3 regions of the Ensifer sp. Root31 genome follow, and region 2 is predicted to be linked to each of the others. Evidence: predicted binding sites of a transcription regulator. Region 2 holds the regulator's gene; each other region holds the start of a gene.
The links. Region 2 encodes LexA, which represses DNA repair genes until DNA is damaged. Its sites were predicted from a motif close to TGTTCNNNNTGTGTTCNG; they were not measured.

Region 1 (3,755 bases), on a different contig from region 2:
TTGAGGACCGTCCCTTTAACGCCCCTCCTCCCTGCCACCCAAGGCAGAGAGATGGAATCGGCCTTGGGGCTCCGATAGGCCCACTTGGCCGGATTGGGTTATAGGCGCGGTTGCTATCGCTCATGATTTCCGGCAAAAATGAGGTATAGAAAAGGAAGTCTATAGCTCATGAAATGGAACTGGACACAGCAAGGCTGGCCCGAATTCAGTTTTGACGCTTCCCGGCTTGAGCCGCTTGAACGGCAATTCCTTTTGTCATCTGGTGAGGTCATCGGCGCAATCCGCCACGTCAGCGACAATGAACGCGATCAACTACGCATAGAGTTGATCAGCGAAGAGGCGGTGAAGACATCGCAAATCGAGGGAGAAATGCTCGATCGTTTGAGCGTCCAATCCTCTTTGCGCCGACAGTTCGGTCTAGAAGCAGACAGCCGGCCGATCAAGCCGCAGGAACGCGGGATCGCAGAAATGATGGCCGACGTCTATGGCACTTGGTCGCGGCCTCTGGACCATGAAACGCTCTTTCGGTGGCATGGAATGTTGATGACGGGAAACCGTCATATGGGAACGATTGGTACATACCGAATACACGAAGATGCCATGCAGATCGTATCTGGTCGCCACGATAAACCTATCATCCACTTTGAAGCGCCACCGTCAGTACGAATACCGGACGAGATGGCCGCCTACGTGGATTGGTTCAACAAATCCGCAACTCACGGTGAAGCCCCCCTCCCCGCTTTGACACGTGCTGGTATCGGCCATATTTATTTCGAGAGCATCCATCCTTTCGAAGATGGCAACGGTAGGCTCGGTCGAGCGATTTCCGAAAAATCACTTGCACAGAATATTGGACAACCAAGTCTCATTGCACTCGCCTTCACGATTGAGCTTGCCCGAAAGGAATACTACAGCCAGTTGGAGAAAAACCAGCGCACGTTGGATATCACCGAATGGCTGATCTACTTCGCGCAGACCATCCTGGAAGCGCAACAGACGACATTGCGTCGGATCGACTTTTACCTCGACAAGGCGCAATTCTATGATAGGTTTCGCGGGCAGTTCAACGAGCGGCAGGAAAAGGCGGTCGCCCGCATGTTCCGTGAAGGCCCTTCGGGATTTAGAGGCGGGCTGAGCGCCGAGAACTACATCGCGATCACACAAACCTCGCGAGCGACCGCCACTCGTGATCTTCACGACTTGGTGGAAAAAGGCGCACTTGTGCGAACCGGCGAACGTCGCCATACGCGGTATTCCCTCAGCCTAACTGAGACGAAAATGCACGATCCGGGATTCAGAGGCGCCTTTGATCAGGCATGAGTTGCTACAGGCCAACGGTATTTGAAATAACGCATGAGAAACCTTCCATGAGCAAATCGTCGAGAGACAAACTTGGCCCAGTTGCTGCACGGGACACGGATGTGTTGAAAGCGCAGGCAATCAATGCGCTACTCACACAGCCGATTGCCATTCTTCCCATGAAGCCCGGCGATCCAATCCGACCCTTCGGGCTCGGACTCTGGCCTGAAATCAGACCCCTTCTGCGGCCTGGCCTTAGCGTCTCGACCCTGCGCCGCGCGACCGGAACCTTTCTCCACTCAAAGAGATACCATCTAGCGATCGCGCAGCTAGGCTCCGTCCGCCACGATATAAACGGCACAGCGATAGGCCTAGTATCGGACACAGACGGGCTGGCGGCCGAGCAAAAAATTGAAAGCTTGAGAAAGCGCGATGAAGCCCGAAAGGCAGCGGCACCTGCGGTTGTCCGATCCATCCCACTTTCGAAGGCTGACATGATCCCGCGCTGCTCTGTTCAATCGGGACAATCCGCCGGGTTAAATCAGGGCGAGCGGCATCGAGCAGCAGCGGCTGCTCGCCCGCGGAAAATGTCTTAGTCGCCGCGCGTGCCGATGAAGGTAGTCGGCTTCGAGCGCCAGCGAGAATGAGCGTACCAGGCGCCGGCAGCGCAGCTAAAAAGCCTCGTCTCGGAGGATCAGCATCGCGACGGCCAACGCCGGGATCCGGGAAGCCTAGGCCCGGCAAGCCGCTCCAATTGAAAAGCGCCCTGCCTTCACCTGCCCGACCTGACCAGCAAACCTGCGTATCGATGATACCCGTCTCTGGCGGCCGCTGGATCATCATTGAGACGATGCAGGGCGCATGCTTACGAGGGCCCCGGCGATGCGCTTTCTCTCGCCAGGCGGAAACGCTGCGATCGATTCCGCAAATCGATGTGGCGAGCGGACGACAACTTCCGTCGAGATCCGGCTTTCGATCTCCGACTGCCATACCGGACGGCGGGCAGCCTAAATCGTTCACGCTTGCAGATCGTGAACCGTTTGGCTGAGAGAGGAGCCCAGGACCTGGTCGCCGCGTGCGGATCATCTAATGGTCGCCGGTATACTCTGAACGGGCTCTCTACCGGGTGCGGCGCTCACTTCTAATGAAGGGCCGACGATACAGGCGACGATCGACAGATGGTTGGAACCCGCACGCGCCCTGGAACGTTTAGAGAACGAATTCAGGAGGGTGTTATGACTGTCAATCCGAAAACCGATCCTTCTTCCAACACACAGAAAGACCCCGACGATTGGGTCAGCGGCGACGAGCCGATGACCGGTGCGCAGCGGTCCTATCTGAAGACCCTGTCGGAGCAGGCGCATCAGCCCGAGGCCTATGCTGAGGATCTGACCAAGGCGGAAGCATCCAAGAAGATCGACGAACTGAAGCAGTCGCTCGATTTGGAATGAATCGCCGCGTGCGGCCACCATGCATTGAAGCCGATAGCCGAGGACGCACAGTGACATCACGAATCTCTGGAACTTTTTTCACGAGAGGCGATTTTTGCTGATTAAGCCAGCCCGGTCACGCTGCGAAACAGCCAACGTCGAGAAAACGGCCATGCAACACGAAGACACCAGACAACAGTATAGCAAGGTGGTTCACGGCTGGAATCAGCGGTACGACCTGGAAGAGTTCATCCGCGCGCACCGGCTTATGCCCCTTGTCGCACGTGAACTGTTTGAGAAATTCGGACCATACAAAATCGACCTCGATCGAAAGGTCGCCGAGCTCGGAGCAGTGGGAAAATCTAATCGTGGGCACTAGTCGAGAGTTCCTCTACGCGCCCCTAGACGACCAGGCGGTCGTTCCCTCCATCTGTCGGCCGCCTGGAATAAACTTTTCTCACAGATAGCAGCTCGCTTCGCGAGCACGACGCGCTTAACTGTGGGGCGGCTGCACCCGTCAAAAAAACGGCCCCCGTAATAGAGGCCATAATCGCATTGCCAAGTCCAACTTACTACGATGTCTGCTCAGGTGGAATACCCTTCTCCACCAGCCGAGCCTTACAGAAGACCATTGCCGTGTCCCGGGCCAGCAGCCCATGCTGCCGACGGTGAGGCGATCGACCTCCACGATTTCGGGCTTGTCGCCGTGTTCCGGCAACCCAGCCAGGCGATCGCCTGTGCATTCGATCTTCGGAGCCGCCTGAATCAAATCGGCCTGAATGTGCAAGCAGCCATCCACATCGGCGAGTGCGGAAGACACCACGGCCATGCCGGCCCGGTCCTGCAGCTTGCAGCGGGACTTGCGGGCTGCGCGAGACCGGGCGATATCATCGCCTCCCGCACCGTGCGCGATCTCGCCATCGGTACAAACCTCTCCTTTGATCCACGCGGGGAGCTCGACCTGCCCGGAATCCCCGGCCCATGGCGGTACTTTTCCGTTGGCCCGGTTTTGGCCATGCCCCGTAC
Region 2 (4,657 bases):
CGCCGCCGGAGAGAACCGTGACCCCGTCCTTGGCGGCAGAGACGGCAACCGCGCCCTTCAACTGGCAATAGGAGCAAGTGCAACGGCGGGCGGTGCGGAGGCCGCTCTTCAGTTTCACATTGAAGCGAACCGTTCCGCAGTGGCAGGCTCCGTCAAGGTTCTGAACATCGAGATTCATCCAATCATCCATCTGATTTTGAAGCGCATTTGATGAGCTTTCTTATGAGGTGGGTTGCTTGTGCTCAAGCGCATTCGGGGGCAGTCTCAATCCAGAGGACCGCACTCCCGTTGAGGCCGTTCGTTGTAGGGCCATCAGCCGATTGGGCTCAGGCGCGGGGTACGAGGCGTCTCGTCGCGCATCGGGCACATATTCAGACCAAGTGCCCGATACGTGCGCCAGCACGCTTTCGTGCTCCACGTCGGGGACGTTCCGCGGCCCGAGCCGATGCGTCGCAAGAGCGCTCGGCCAACGGATCGTGCGGAGAAAAAGCCTACGGCCGTTCGCATCCGTCCTGCATCATCCGCGCGAGGAGCGAACAGTCCGCGTCGCACCGTTGCCTTTCTTGGGTACGAACCTAGTTACCCATACCGTACCCAAGCGAGGAATTGCTGAATGAACCGTAATGGGCTCTATCTGATCATTGCCATGCTCGCCGTCGCCGTCATTGGTCTCGGCGCCTATGTCTACCGCGAGGAAACAAAACCGACCGGCGTAGAGATCAAGATTGGCCAGGACGGGGTTTCCGTTCAGGAGAATTGAGCGCCATCGGCCACACGCTCAACAGGTTTGGCAGCGGCGAATGCCGCTGGCGGTCGACGCCCCACGCGAGGTTCAAGGCGAACGCAGATCCGAAGGCGGTCGAAATACCGGCCATCGGTGGCGTAAGCGGCCGCGTGCTCGTTGCGAGCGTCAACGAAAGTGTGACGTAGATAGGGCGGGCGAGCGCGTGATTCAGCCCCTCGCACGATGAAAGCAACAAGTCACCCAGCGCCTGCGCGATTGGCTAAAGCGGTTCTCCGTCAATAGCAGCCCGATTGTCGAAAGTGAAACGCTGTGCGTGCCTGCGCAAAGGACATGCTGCCGGCACGCAGGTACGGTTTTCGGGGGGCAAGGAACATGGGCCAATGCGGCGCGTCCAACACGCGCAGCGAGGCTGCCCGCATCGCAGCCAACCACTGTTTTCAAAGCGCAATTCGACCGGGCTGCGCTTGCCCGCCAGTTTGCGAACGTCCGCAGTCGCCAACGACATGGCCTTGCGAGGACGCGCCCCGAAATGGTGATTCGGTCACTATTGTCAGTGCTGAAAATATTGTCTCTAGACAGAACTGGGAATGAATATCCCAACAGCGCGACCCGTATAGGTAGTGTCAAACAAAGCCAACAATGGAGGAAAAGACATAAAATGAAATATAAGATCGCCCTGACTGCTCTTGCCATTCTTGCCGTAACGACGGCCACCGCAAGCGCTGAGGATCTCGTCTTTCAGCTTAAGAACAAGACGAATGCCGTTTTGACGAACTTCTACACATCGCCGGTCGGTGTTGATCAGTGGGAAGACGACGTCTTCGGGCGGCAGGTGCTTAATCCGGGCGAAAGCATGGAAATTACCATCGCCGACGGACGTGATGTCTGCAAATACGACATGCGCTTTGAATTCGAAGAAGGTTCCGGTCTCGACACGACTGAAGACAAGCAGGATCTCTGCGAGTTGGGCGAGTACTCGATTCACGAGTAAAATCCGTCGAGCGTGAAAAACACTCGATCCGAAAATCTCCGTCTCGCTACCCTATGTGGCGAGACGTTGAAGTAAGAGAGCGGCTGGCCGGCATGAAGGCGGCTAGAGCGTTTCCGGTTTAAACGGAGTCACTAGGCGCTCTATCTATTTGTTTTTACGCATTTCCTGGCGGAAAACCGCTCCGCACTTTTCCTCGAATTGCGCTGGCGTGAGACGGGCTTAGTGGTAGCGGCGGATCAAGCCGACGAGCTTGCCCTGAATCTTGACCCGGTCAGGCCCGAAGATGCGCGTCTCATAGGCCGGGTTGGCGGCCTCTAGAGCAATTGAAGCGCCCTTGCGCCGGAAGCGTTTCAACGTTGCTTCCTCGTCATCGACTAGTGCCACGATGATATCGCCGGGATTGGCCGTGGTGGCATTGCGGATGATCACCGTATCGCCATCGAAAATGCCGGCCTCGATCATCGAATCACCCTTCACTTCAAGGGCGTAGTGCTCGCCGCTGCCGATCATATCGAGCGGCACGGTAATGTCGTGGGTGTTGTTCTGTATCGCCGAGATCGGCACGCCGGCGGCAATGCGGCCCATCACTGGAACCGACACGGAGCTGTTGTCGGCAACCGGCAGCGTTTTCGCCGCGGGGGCAGGGGCGGGCGGTTTGCCAAGGCTACCCTCGATGACGCTCGGCGAAAACCCGCGACGGGGCTGCGCGCTCGCAGCATAGGCTTCCGGCAGTTTGATGACTTCGAGCGCTCGGGCGCGGTTGGGAAGCCGGCGTATGAAGCCGCGTTCCTCGAGCGCTGTGATCAGCCGGTGAATGCCCGACTTGGATGCCAGGTCGAGTGCATCCTTCATCTCGTCGAAGGACGGCGGTACACCGGACTCCTTCATTCGTTCATGGATGAAAAGAAGCAATTCCTGTTGCTTGCGGGTCAGCATGGCAAGTCGCTCCAGAGGCGTGAAACAAATCAAGAACAGACACTATCTGTTCCATATGTGTTCCGCAAGTGCCTAAAATTCTGTGAATGTTGGTTCAATCAAGCGCAGATTGACCAACTCGTCGCTGCACGCGCCGCGCGAGGCTGATATGCCTCCTTCCGTTTATGGAATGAGGGTTTAATGACGAAGCTGATTCAAATCTTGCTGACCATCGTTGTCGCCGCGACCGCGATCCTTGGGTTTCGCTGGTATCAATACGTGGATAACAAGCAGAGCCCGTTTGACGAAGTTGGTATCGCGTTGAATGCGGCGATGCCCGGGCCGCTCAATCAATGGGGTTGTGACCGGCTGAAGCTGACATTTGGCAACGGACACCCGCCGCACGGTTGCGCCGCGGCCGATGGGACGCAGTGGAAATAGCCTGCCATCAAGGGATCAGCAGAAATATCGATGGGCGATCTGCTAGAGGAGGCCTGAATCAGGCCGGCTGCGTCGCGGAGCAGGCGTCCTCGAATTCCTTGACGGTTTCCGCGGAGTTGTCCTCCGGCAGCACAGCGTCGGCCGCTTCGGTCGCGACCGGCGTGTCGCCTTGATAGACGAAGGACTGGATGTAGTAGGCGATCGTTCCCTTCCAAACGTTCCGGCCGTCTATCTGCTGGCAGGGCACGGCCGTTTCGAAGTCGGCTTGCAGGTCGTCGACCGTGGCAGCGCTGAGGGCGATGTTAGGCGATGCGATAATCGAGGCGATAAGCAAGGCTGCAAGCACGGTGAACGTCCACTAGATCAGAGGTGGCGGCGATGGTTTGGTTAACGATGTGAACCGTGCTTTCGTTCCGAAGTCCAGCAAGCATGCCGGGCACTGTGCCGTGTTCAACAGTTCTTTGCGAAAGGCGAGCACTGGTGCTCAAGCTGTGGCAATGAAGGCACAAAGATTGGCGTGAGGTGCGTTGGCGTTTTCGATTTTCCGGCGCCCGCCTCAAAGCGTGGCGCTGGCAGCTGATCAACAATACCCGCCGCAAATGCTTCCGATGATGTTGGACGCCGTAATGGAGTGCGAGTGGCCAGCGGCATCCGCCTGTAGCGATCTTCGCATCTCCAGCCAAATACATACGACGTTCAAACGCGCTACGAAACCGGCATCTGACCGCGGGTGCTCGACCAGTCGCGCCGGGATGTCGCGGAGACGTTGCGCACCCCAGTTCGACTGGCCACTGACGGATATCTCTCTCGTGTCGTTAGTTCGAGAGGTTAAAGCCGACCGTCTTACTTCTTGTCTTTCTTGCCCAGGGAGAAACTGCTGCCGGCCAGCTTCACCTGTGAGCCTTCCGTCACAACGGCGGCTTTGACAGTCTTGTCCTTCTTTGGCTTTCTAACCTCGCGGTTACTTCGCACTTGACCTTTTGCCATGATCGTCTCCTTGGAAGGTGTGCCGGGGAACCCTGCATGGGCGCCGAATGCCGGCAAACCAGCCTGCATTGATACCGCCGTAAGTCAATGACGGTGCCGGTGGATCACTGTTTTGCCGGCGTTGCGTCGCGCATTCGTGCCCGGTGTCCGGGCACTGCGATGATAACGTCGCTTCGGTCACTTACCGTTGCGCCCCTGGGATGCTGTCGCAGGCCCTATGACGGCAGCAACTTCGGTTATCTTGTTCGCCGGAAATCCGGCGCGTTCCGAATGTTCGCGAATGACGTCGGCGCTTGATGCCTCGTGGACGCAGTAAATCTTGTCGCCGGCGACATAACTGGTGATCCATGTATATGGTACGCCAAGATCGGCGACGACAGCATTGGATTTTGCCGATAATGCGCAAAGGTCGTCCTGGTTGAGCTTGTCGGCCCCTGGGACGTCGCGTTCAATGATGTAGGTGGGCATCGTTCAGTTCCTCGGTTGTTGGAGGACTGAATATCAAGAATATCTAATATAATTGAAGTCAATACTTTCCACCGGTGATGCGGCGATTCACGACGATTTCCCTGGAAGTA
Region 3 (4,657 bases), on a different contig from region 2:
CGCTCGGACGCTGAGGCGCTGACCACCGGCCAGGATGCCGTCTCGAAGAACTGCAGGAGCGTTGCCGGAATGAACCGCGTGCGCGAGGCGTAGACGTGGCGATCGCCCTGCGCATGCTGGCCGCTCGTGAAGAACCGCTGTGGGGTGATCAGCGTCAGGCTGTCCTTTGCCCGTGTCATGCCGACGTAGAGCAGCCGGCGCTCCTCTTCGATCTCATGCGTGGTGCCGACGCCAAGATCGGAGGGGATGCAGCCGTCGACGACATTGAGCATGAAGACCGAGCGCCATTCCTGCCCCTTGGCCGAATGGATCGTCGAAAGGATCAGATAGTCCTCGTCAAGCAGCGGCACGCCGGCCTGGTCGCTGGTCGCATCAGGCGGATCGAGCGTCAGTTCGGTCAGGAAGCGTTCCCGGCTCGGATAGCCGCCGGCGATCTGCTCCAGTTGCAGGAGGTCGGCCTTTCTGGTGTCCGCGTCCTCGTGGATGCGGTCGAGATGCGGCTCGTACCATTCGCGTGCCTGGGCAATTTCACCCGGCCAGCCGCCTGCCTGTTTGCGTAGCCCCTCGATCAGGGTGACGAAATCCCGCCAGTTGTCGCCGGACCGCGGCGGGGCGGGGATCTCCCCGAGGGCTGCCAGCGGTTCCGGGTCGGCGGCGATCGCGTCAAGGATCTTGCCGGCCGTCTGCGGGCCGACACCGGGGATCATGTGCAGCAGGCGAAAGCCGGCGACCCGATCCCGCGGGTTCTGCGCAAACCTGAGCACCGCCAGCATGTCCTTGACATGGGCGCTGTCGAGAAACTTCAGCCCGCCAAATTTCACGAAAGGGATATTGCGCCGGGTCAGCTCCACCTCGAGCGGCCCGCTGTGGTTCGACGAGCGAAACAGCACCGCCTGCTGCTTCAGCGTCATGCCGATCTCTCGGTTCTCCAGAACCTTCTCGACGATATAGCGCGCCTGGTCGGCTTCATCCGCGACCGCCAGCAGCTTGGGCCTTTCCGCCGACTGCCGCTCGGTCCAGAGGTTCTTGGTGAAGCGTTCCCGGGCGAGATCGATGACGCCGTTGGCAGCGGCAAGGATCGTCTGGGTGGAACGATAGTTTCGATCAAGCGTGATGACGTCGGCCGGAGGGGTGAACTCGCCCGGAAAATCCAGGATGTTGCGCACTGTCGCTGCCCGGAACGAATAGATCGACTGGGCATCGTCGCCCACGACCGTCAGGCCCCTGCCGCCTGGCTTCAACGCCATCAGCACGGATGATTGAAGCCGGTTGGTATCCTGATATTCGTCGACCAGCACATGGTCGAAACGGTTGCCGATGTCCTCGGCCAGTTCCGGCACGCTGACGGTCTGCGCCCAGTAGAGCAGCAGGTCGTCGTAATCGAGCACGTTCTGCGTCTGCTTTGCCTCGACATAACAGGAAAACAGCTGCTTCAACTGCTCCTCCCAACCGGAAACCCAGGGATAGTGCGCGCGCAAGACCTCGCTCAGCGGCGTCTCGGAGTTGACCGCCCGCGAGTAGATCGACAGGCAGGTGCCCTTGGTCGGGAAGCGGCTCTCGGTCTTCGAGAGGCCGAGCTCATGCCGGACAAGGTTCATCAGGTCGGCACTGTCTTCCCGGTCATGGATCGTGAAATCGACATTCAAGCCGATTTGCTCGGCATAGATGCGCAGCAGGCGCGCGCCGATGCCGTGGAATGTTCCGGCCCAGGTGAGCGCATCGGTGGCAACAGTGGCGTTTGCCCCAAGCACCTGGGCGCAGATGCGCTCGACCCGTCGCGCCATTTCGGAGGCCGCACGGCGCGAAAACGTCATCAGCAGGATGCGGCGGGGGTCGGCGCCATTGACGATGAGGTGGGCAACACGATGGGCGAGCGTATTCGTTTTGCCCGACCCGGCGCCGGCGATGATCAGGAGTGGCCCTGCAAGCGTTTCGCCGGGTGCGGTTACGCCAAATTCGACGGCATCGCGCTGTCGATCATTCAATTTTTCCAGATAGGCCGCCGCCACGCCGAAGTCCCCGGTAAGTCTCTGCCGATTCTACCTCTCGCGCTGAACGCTGGCACCGATTGCTCGGCCCTGCGGGCGACGCCGAGGCATCCCCGCGCTCGATATGAGAGATTCACGACGGGGAACGAATTAGGAACATATCAGCCGCAGATCACATTGCAAAGGCCCGGTTGGCAATGGCTGAAATGCCCATCGGTTTCCGGTCGCAAAATGCCGGGCTAGCGTTACCGCAATCAATCCCGCCCGTGGCGACTACCGAAGCGCCACGTTTGCGGCTATCTCTGTGGGCGAAATATCGCCCATCAAGCGCATCCCAAAAGAGCCCGCCCACCCTGTGACATCAAACGATCTACAAGCCGACGATCCGCCTTCTGACACGCCGCCCTCCGACGCGCCGACCGCGCGCATGCTGTCCTGGGCGCGCAATTCGGCGGTCTATCGCCTCGAACGACAGATGATGACGGAGAAACAGTTGTTCGACGCCATCACCCGGAAGGCGCGACAGAAGTTCGAGGATATCAGCCAGCAGCAGCTCAAGGCCGTTGCCGAGTTCGCGGTCAAGTTCGCCTATGATCTGAATGCCCTGAACGACGCGGATTATGCGCAGCTCAGCACGCAGTCGGCGGTGCGCAGCGGGAAGTCGAAACGGGCGATTGCGCAGAGGCTTTCGGCGAAGGGCATCGACAGGGAAACCGCCGCCGTGGCGCTGGAGGAGACCGACGATCTGTTTGCTGCCGTGGTCTTTGCTCGCAAGCGCGCTTTCGGCCCCTTCCGCCGCGGCGAGCTCGACGACAAGCGCAAGGCCAAGGAGCTGTCCGCATTCGCTCGCAACGGTTTCGGGTTCGAGATAGGCAGAAAAGTGTTCGAGATGAGCTCGGAGCAGGCCGAGAGTGTGCTGCGGAAGGACGCTTTCACCTAAAGCGCGTCGCGATTTCCAGGATTCGCTTGCGCGCTTTAAGCTCTTGTTTTTGTGCATGTCGTCATCGCAAAACCGCTGCGCACTTTTGCGCGATATGCTTTAGACCAACTGCTAGGCTGAACGCGACTTGCCGCTTCCGTCTGCCGTCAAGTTGACTCCCCGCTCGCGCCCGACCGGGTGAATTTTGCAACACTCAGTTGGCGGCGAGCGACTGGCGAGGATCATCCACCAAAGAGATCGGCTTTGACCACATTTCGGTCACGAATGGGACCAACAGCCACAACTCTCTCCTCGCATACATCCAACCCGGAATAAAAAAGTGTCTTTTCAATTGTCCCGCCGATCACTGCTTGCAGTGGTCGCAAGCTCTATTTTGAGCGCCTGCACACAGGTCCCCAAGCCCGGTCTCGAGCCAAATGCCGCCGATAAGACCAGCAAGGACGTCATCACCCCGCCAGAGAAGGCCCCGATCGAGCTTGAGCGCAAGGATGAGCCGCCGCCAAAGCTCGATTACGCCCAGATCTACGGTCCGGTCAAGGACGAGGGCTATGATGTTCCGGGGGTGCAGTTCGATGCGATAAAGCCGGAATTCCTGCGGCAGGAGGTCGCCTATGCGACCAACGAGCCGGCCTATTCGATCGTCGTCGATACGCAGAAGATGTTCCTCTACTGGGTGCTGCCCGGCGGCAAGGCGATCCGCTATGGCGTCGGTCTTGGCGCACAGGGACGCGCCTGGAAGGGCAGGGCGGTCGTGCACTGGAAGCGCAAGTGGCCGCGTTGGACGGTGCCGGACGACATGGTCGCGCGCCAGCCGCACCTGAAGAAATATGGCATCGAGGCGGGCGGCATGGATCCGGGCCTCAGCAATCCGCTCGGCGCGCGGGCGATGTATATCTTCCAGGATGGCCAGGATACGCTCTACCGCATCCATGGGTCGCCGCAGTGGCGCTCGATCGGCAAGAACGCTTCGGCCGGTTGCGTGCGGATGCTGCAGCAGGACGCAATCGACCTCTATAATCGCGTCCGGGGAAAGACGCCGCTGCTCGTCATCTGAGGCCAGCTGTCGACCGTGGGAGCGTTGAATGCTCCCACGGTCGACATCGCCGGTCCTAATAAATCGGCGGGGGTGCGCCGGGGATGCCGCCTTCGCCAGGCAGGAGATTGTCCTGCGGCTGGGCCGGTGTTTGCGCCGCCATTCCGCCGCCCGAAAGGTCCGTCACCACGACCGGCGTGCCGTTCGGCACGCGGTCATAGAGATCGACGACGTCCTGGTTGATCATGCGCACGCACCCCGACGACACCGACTGGCCGATGGTCCACCATTCCGGGGAGCCATGGATGCGGTAAAGCGTATCTTCCCCGTTCTGGAAGATATACATCGCGCGGGCGCCAAGCGGGTTCTTCAACCCCGGCTCCATGCCGCCGGCCTCGATGCTGTACTGCTGCAGTTCCGGCTGGCGTGCGACCATTTCGTTCGGCGGTTTCCAGCGCGGCCAAGGCCGCTTGTACTGGATGACGCCGCGACCGGCCCAGGCGAAGCCGGCCCGGCCGAGGCCGACGCCGTAGCGCATCGCCTGGCCGTTCTCATAGACGCGATAGAGGAAATGGTTGCCGACATCGACAACCAAAGTGCCGGGCCGCTCGCCCGTCGGATCGGGCACCATCTGCCTGTAATATCGCGGGTCGATCTTTTCGTAAGGGATCGCCGGCAGAGGATAGGTTTCTCCCG

Region 1: ASD00_RS12095 (DUF3072 domain-containing protein) is a predicted target of LexA. The motif match lies at 2,501-2,518, and genes of this name have one in related genera.
Region 3: ASD00_RS25560 (ATP-dependent helicase) is a predicted target of LexA. The motif match lies at 2,130-2,147, and genes of this name have one in related genera.

The regions. Positions count from the first base shown of each region.
Region 1 covers NZ_LMCO01000012.1:21,705-25,459, reverse strand. Annotated here, with positions in the region: gene ASD00_RS12110 (hypothetical protein) at 1-4, shown strand, start outside; gene ASD00_RS12105 (Fic family protein) at 169-1,320, shown strand; gene ASD00_RS12100 (ProQ/FINO family protein) at 1,317-1,895, shown strand; gene ASD00_RS12095 (DUF3072 domain-containing protein) at 2,535-2,750, shown strand; gene ASD00_RS41625 (hypothetical protein) at 3,436-3,755, shown strand, end outside.
Region 2 covers NZ_LMCO01000039.1:9,872-14,528, reverse strand. Annotated here, with positions in the region: gene ASD00_RS27800 (GFA family protein) at 1-178, opposite strand, end outside; gene ASD00_RS41030 (hypothetical protein) at 614-760, shown strand; gene ASD00_RS27795 (hypothetical protein) at 1,404-1,736, shown strand; gene lexA (transcriptional repressor LexA) at 1,956-2,672, opposite strand; gene ASD00_RS27785 (hypothetical protein) at 2,853-3,092, shown strand; gene ASD00_RS27780 (hypothetical protein) at 3,151-3,438, opposite strand; gene ASD00_RS27775 (hypothetical protein) at 3,936-4,079, opposite strand; gene ASD00_RS27770 (DUF4242 domain-containing protein) at 4,257-4,547, opposite strand.
Region 3 covers NZ_LMCO01000034.1:213,382-218,038, reverse strand. Annotated here, with positions in the region: gene ASD00_RS25560 (ATP-dependent helicase) at 1-2,009, opposite strand, end outside; gene recX (recombination regulator RecX) at 2,416-2,928, shown strand; gene ASD00_RS25550 (L,D-transpeptidase) at 3,302-3,982, shown strand; gene ASD00_RS25545 (L,D-transpeptidase) at 4,038-4,657, opposite strand, start outside.